DNA from 2 places in the Planococcus shenhongbingii genome. Region 2 is predicted to be linked to the other one. Evidence: predicted binding sites of a transcription regulator. Region 2 holds the regulator's gene; the other holds the start of a gene.
The links. Region 2 encodes Rex, which represses fermentation and respiration genes when NADH is low (regulators of the CRP and FNR family bind a similar motif). Its sites were predicted from a motif close to TTGTGAAATATTTCACAA; they were not measured.
Positions count from the first base shown of each region.

Region 1: the regulator Rex is predicted to act here: its motif matches at 2,093-2,110, upstream of QWY16_RS15440 (AtpZ/AtpI family protein).

Region 1 covers NZ_CP129235.1:3,187,390-3,190,701, forward strand. Annotated here, with positions in the region: gene atpF (F0F1 ATP synthase subunit B) at 1-145, opposite strand, end outside; gene atpE (F0F1 ATP synthase subunit C) at 319-543, opposite strand; gene atpB (F0F1 ATP synthase subunit A) at 605-1,315, opposite strand; gene QWY16_RS15435 (ATP synthase subunit I) at 1,343-1,714, opposite strand; gene QWY16_RS15440 (AtpZ/AtpI family protein) at 1,718-1,939, opposite strand; gene wecB (non-hydrolyzing UDP-N-acetylglucosamine 2-epimerase) at 2,178-3,275, opposite strand.
Region 2 covers NZ_CP129235.1:543,089-546,400, forward strand. Annotated here, with positions in the region: gene QWY16_RS02875 (ABC-F family ATP-binding cassette domain-containing protein) at 1-876, opposite strand, end outside; gene QWY16_RS02880 (redox-sensing transcriptional repressor Rex) at 1,060-1,692, shown strand; gene QWY16_RS02885 (CPBP family intramembrane glutamic endopeptidase) at 1,742-2,533, opposite strand; gene groES (co-chaperone GroES) at 2,727-3,011, shown strand; gene groL (chaperonin GroEL) at 3,140-3,312, shown strand, end outside.

The sequences.
Region 1 (3,312 bases), 1.3 Mb from region 2:
GCTGTTGCATTACGCCCATCAATGGGCCCCATGCGAATTTTTTCAATAGCAACATCAACAAGATGAAAATTACAAGAGTTGCTATGATATCTCCGATGTTTAAAAATTCCCCGGCCGCGCCGAGTACGAGGTGATCAAAAAACACGATTGTTTCACTCCCTTCAAGAGCTTAAAGTTCAGTTTCGTTGAGTTTCTTCTATAATAAGATCTTTTAACGTAAAAGAATAGGTTTTCGAAATCATAAGGTCATACAAACATAAATGGCGAAAAACCTGCCGAAGCATTCCCGCCATTCTGCTTAATGTATGAGAGCCGATACTATTGGTTCATTACGATGAACGCGATAACTACTGCGATGATTGGTAGTGCTTCAACCAATGCTACCCCGATGAACATAGTTGTTTGAAGAACGCCGCGTGCTTCTGGCTGGCGAGCGATTCCTTCAACTGTTTTTGAAACGATAAGACCGTTACCAATACCTGCACCTAGTGCTGCTAAACCTACTGCGATTGCTGCTGCTAATAAACCTAATGAACCTGTCATTGTGATATGTCCTCCTCAGGATAGTTGTTTTTTGTTTTTGCTCAATATGAGCAATTTATACTCAATGGTCGTCGGCAACTTTATGCGATAAATAAACCATCGTTAACATAACGAAAATGAACGCTTGGATTGCGCCAATAAAGATTGAGAATCCTTGCCATGCCATCATTGGAAGGATAGCGGCTGCAAATCCAAAGACACTTGCTGATGCAAGGCCTGCCAATAAAGTAAGCAAGATTTCACCTGCATAGATGTTACCGTAAAGACGCAGACCGAGTGTCAGCGTATTTGCGAACTCTTCAATAATCTTAAGCGGGAATAAAAACGGCATAGGTTTTAAATATCCTGCGCTGTATTGTCCCAGCCCTTTCAGTTTGATGCCATAGTAATGGCTCAAAACGATAATGGTGGCAGCCAATGTCATAGTGACAGTTGGATCAGCAGTTGGTGATTTCCACCAAAGATCTCCATTGACAACTATTGCAAAAGGCAATCCCAGCATGTTTGATACGAAAATGAACATGATCAACGTAATTCCAAGAACATGGAATCGTCCGCCGTCTCTCCAGTCCATATTGCTCTTAATAAGACCTTTAACGAAATCCATAATCCATTCCATGAAGTTTTGCATGCCTTTTGGTTTAAGCTGCAGATTCCGAGTAGCGATAAATGCAATTAGGAAAACGATAAGAGCGGCTACAAGAAGCATCATAACGTTCGATAAGTTAAACCAAATACCGAACAATTCATACATTGGAGCGCCATGATCCACGATAGTTTCACCTCTCTTTCCACTTTATTAATGGTGTTTCACATGATAAACAATCCGTTCTGCCAATAACAGAACATACGGGATCATCAACCCAATTACCGTACTGACCAAGTGAATGTACTCAGCGAAAAGAATTGCTATCGCCACTGCTGCAACACCTGATGCAAACCGTAATGCCGTTCCGAGCGAACGAACCTTCGAGCCTTCTGCCACCGCCCGGTCAAATCCTTCCATCCGGCGAACCAGAATCCACATATTATAAATGCCGAACAAGGAACCGATGATCAGGCCCGCGAAAACTTCTTGATAAGGGGTAAACCCCCAACCAATAACGAATGCCGCAAGGATGAAGTACATCATCTTCTTAAGCCTTGTATAAATCTCCCTTAGTCCATCCATTTTTTACTGGTCTCCTGAGTCGAATTTTCGGATAGTTTGAAACATTGCCCATATACCGATGGCTAATCCTGCGAATAGGCAAATGATCAAGAAAAGCGGGGCGGTTCCGAATTGATCATCGAGCCACATACCTGTAAATGTACCGATGAGTACGGACCCGACAAGTTGTGAGAGGATGGCACTGTAAAGGGCCATCGCTTGTAAGGGACTTTTTGTTGGGCGCATGATAAACCCCTCGAGTTTCGTTTGATTTGACATTTTACCTCTAAAAAGAGCAGTCGCATCAGGCTTTCAGAACAACTTCTTCTATGTAAGAAAACCTTCTCATGCATACCCTTTGTAAGCATACAATAGGGGTAAAATCATGTCAATTCCTAGAAGTGAAATTGTTCACAAGCGATTTTCATCTGTCATATTGTCGACAAATTTCCAAAAAGTATTCTCTCAACACAACTATAATGCTTTACTTCGCAGAAAAGTATTCGATCAAGGCTTCAACTATTCGGCGGGAAGCTTCACCATCTCCATATGGATTGGATGCTTGGGACATTGCTTTATAGGTCTCTTTGTTTGTCAGCAATTCTTTTGCCAATCCATATATTGTTTCTTCATCTGTCCCCGCAAGTTTAAGTGTACCAGCTTCAATGCCTTCAGGCCGTTCAGTGGTATCCCGCAACACAAGGACCGGTTTGCCGAGCGACGGCGCCTCTTCCTGAATGCCGCCGGAATCCGTCAAAATAATGAATGAGCGGGCAGCGAAGTTATGGAAATCCAACACTTCCAGCGGTTCAATCAAATGGATTCTCGGATCACGCCCCAGAATTTCATCCGCGACTTCACGCACTGCCGGATTCATATGAACCGGATAAACCACTTGGATATCGTCATGTTCCGCAAGAAGGCGCTTGATGGCCCGGAACATATTGCGCATTGGCTGCCCCAGATTTTCACGGCGATGGGCCGTCAATAAAATCATGCGGTCTGAACCGATTTTTTCAAGAATGGGATGGCTGTAAGTTTCGCGCACTGTTGTTTTCAATGCATCTATAGCCGTGTTGCCAGTGATATAAATGCTTGTTTCCTGTTTGTTTTCCGAGCGCAGGTTCTGAGCGGATTTTTCAGTCGGCGAAAAGTGGATATCAGCAAGGACACCCGTCAATTGACGATTCATTTCTTCTGGATAAGGAGAATACTTATTATGTGTGCGCAGCCCAGCTTCTACATGGCCAATAGCAATCTGGTTGTAGAAAGCGGCAAGGCTCGCCACAAATGTCGTCGTCGTATCGCCATGCACAAGTACGATATCCGGTTTTGCTTCTTTCATGATGCCGTCAAGCCCAATAAGTGCCCGAGTGGTAACATCACTTAATGTCTGCCGGTCTTTCATAATATTCAAATCGAAATCCGGAGTAATCTGAAACGTTTCCAGCACTTGGTCAAGCATTTCTCTATGCTGGGCAGTTACCGCAACAAGCGGCTCGATGGTTTCAGGATGCTTTTGGAGTTCGAGTACAAGCGGCGCCATTTTAATGGCTTCAGGCCGCGTGCCAAAAATCGTCATCACTTTCCACTTTTTCGACAAATAAATCCCTCACTTC
Region 2 (3,312 bases):
CATTTTAGTGGTAGAGGCACGGACCAGGTTGCGCTGGACGTAATCTTCAAGCTTTGCTTTTTCGCTCTGCTGCTTCTCGAATTGCTTTAAGTCGAGTTCGTATTGCTTCGCTTTTTCATCGAGGTAGCGGCTATAGTTGCCGGTATACTTTTTGACGCGGTGACGGGATACTTCATAGACAAGCGTTACCACTTGATCGAGGAAGTAGCGGTCATGCGAAACAATCAGCAAAGCGCCCGGATAGTTTTTTAAATAATTCTCGAGCCAACTCAAGGTTTCAATGTCCAAGTGGTTGGTCGGCTCATCGAGAATCAATAGCTGTGGTTTGCTGAGCAGCAGTTTAGCGAGCATCAGACGCGTTTTTTGTCCCCCTGATAAGGAAACCACTTTTTTCTCATAGTCTTCGGCATAGAATTTCATGCCGTGAAGGATGGCTCGGGTGTCGGCTTCAAACTGATAGCCGCCTGCATCTTTGAAATCGTGCTGCAATGTATCGTATTCCTGCATGACTTTTTCATATTGTGCGGAATCATCATAAACGGCCGGGTCTGCCATTTGTGCTTCGAGTTGGCGAAGCTTTGCTTCCTGTTCACGGAAATGACTGAAAATCGTCATCATTTCGTCCCAAACGGTCGCTTCTGATTCCAGATCGGTTTGTTGTTCCAAATAGCCGATAGTCAAGTCTTTCGGCATGATGATATCGCCGCTGTCGTAAGACATTTCACCGGATATGATTTTTAGCAAAGTTGATTTTCCTGCGCCGTTGCGGCCCACGAGTGCAACGCGGTCGCGGTGTTGGACTTCCAGTTTGACGCCGGAGAGGATTTCATCTGCGCCAAACGATTTATGGACTTGGTTTACTTGTAATACAATCATGTGGGTCACCTCTATTCTCTCTAAGTGTAGCCGATGGGCGGGTTGTTCGCAATCAAGCCAGCTTTACATATCGAGCCGCCTCATGTAAGATAAAATCGATTTGATTCCGCTTTAATGGTCAGTAAGGATGAAGAAAATCCTACTAAGTGAAGTTTCTTATATAACCGCAGGAGGTAACGTTGCATGTTACATGAACCATCAAAAATTCCGCAAGCCACAACTAAACGATTGCCGCTTTATTACCGTTTTCTCCAGAATTTCGCGAACGCGGGACAAAAACGGATTTCCTCCCAGGAATTAAGTGAAGCGATGAAAATCGACTCGGCGACCATTCGCCGGGATTTTTCCCATTTGGGCGCTTTCGGCAAAAAAGGGTATGGCTATGATGTTCAGGACCTGCTTGCATTTTTCCGGAAAACCCTCGACCAGGACGAAGCGACCAATGTGGCGCTGATTGGCGTCGGGAATTTGGGAAGTGCGTTTTTAAAGTACAATTTCCAGCGCAACCACAATACCAAGATTGTTCTGGCATTCGATTCAAACTCGCCGTATGAAGGGGAAAGGATCAGTGGTATTGATACGTACCATCCGGACCGCATTGAAGAAAAGATGAAGGAATTAGGGATTGAACTGGTCATATTGACCGTGCCTTCACGCTCTGCCCAAGAAGTCACGGACCGCCTCGCGAAAACGGACATTAAAGGCATCTTGAATTTCACTCCTGTCCGCATCTCGGTTCCGGATCATATCCGTGTGCAGACAATCGACTTGTCTGTAGAACTGCAAACACTTATTTACCAAATCAAGCAGCAATAGAAAAGCCTTCCGCCGAATCAATTCGGGGAAGGCTTTTCTGCTTTGTTCATTACTGAATATTTTCGAGCTGCTTCAGGAAGTTCTCGATTTTATCCATATTCAATTGAATCAGCATAACATAGCCGTTCAACATGATGTGCGCAATAATCGGAGTGATGATGCGTTTTGTCCTTTGGTAAAGGAATGCCAGCACAAGACCCGTGGTGAAGTACAGCAGCAAATGGCTGAACTCCATATGGACGAGGGCGAAAACCAAGGCGCTGACAGCAGTGGCTACAAAGAAGTTGGTGGTCTGGTTCAATGAACCAAACACGACACGGCGGAAGACAAGTTCTTCCAGTATCGGCCCGAATAATACAACCGCGAGGATTGCCATTGGAACCACTTCAGCGATATTGACGAGTGCCATGGTGTTTTCAGATCCAGCTTCGATGCCGATGGCCATTTCAATCATGGCCGCAATAGATTGTCCGATCAGCAATAACAGAAAGCCGAGGACACCCCAGCCGACTGCAGCAAGAAGGCTTGATTTTTTGCCTTTCCAAATATCGAAAAACCGCTTGTCGCGTAAAATGACAATCATGGTCACAATAAACCCGACGCCCATAGTGAACACAATCAGCCAGCCGGAAGTAGAGGCTAATGCGGTAGCTTCATCCAATCCTTGGCCACGGAAATAATTCAGTGTCGGTGCAATAAATAAAATCGGTAGCAGCTGCACAGCTATAAAAATCAGCAATACATATAGCGGCGTCTTTTTGCCTTTCCGGCTCGCTTTAACGCTAAACTTCTGTTTGCCGGAGCGGTCTGTATCAGCTTTAGCTTTTACATTTATTTTCATACACAGATTTCCTTTCGTTTCACGGATTACTACTATTGTAGAGGTTTCAAAACGTAACCGCAAAGAATAAAAAAAAGTGAATGTTTAGACTTGCAAAAGGCAAGGGATTTTATTAAACTGAGAAGTGGGTTAGCACTCTCGGTGTTAGAGTGCTAATGGAAACGATATAGATAATCTGAGGAGGGTGTTTCAATTGTTAAGACCATTAGGAGATCGCGTAATTATTGAGCTTGTAGAAGCAGAAGAAAAGACTTCAAGCGGAATTGTACTGCCGGGTTCGGCACAGGAAAAACCGCAGGAAGGCAAAGTGATCGCTGTAGGTAATGGAGTTATCCGTGACAATGGACAGCGCACTGAACTGGAAGTCAAAGAAGGCGACCGGATCATCTTCTCAAAATACGCAGGCACTGAACTTAAATATGAAGGCAATGAATACTTGATCTTACGCGAAAACGATATTTTAGCGGTATTAGGCTAAAAAATTGTAGTGTTGATATGAAGCAAGCCAGCTTCGCTTTCCCGCTGGCGTCTACGCTGCCTTACTTCATATCACTTAGTAAACTATTTTAATTTAGAATGGTAATTAGATAGAGGAGGAAACTACAGATGGCAAAAGAAATTAAATTCAGCGAAGATGCACGCAGTTTAATGGCTGCTGGTGTTGATAAATTAGCAGATGCAGTAAAAGTGACGCTTGGGCCAAAAGGGCGCAACGTTGTACTTGAGAAGAAATTCGGTTCACCTCTTATCACGAACGATGGTGTAACCATTGCGAAAGA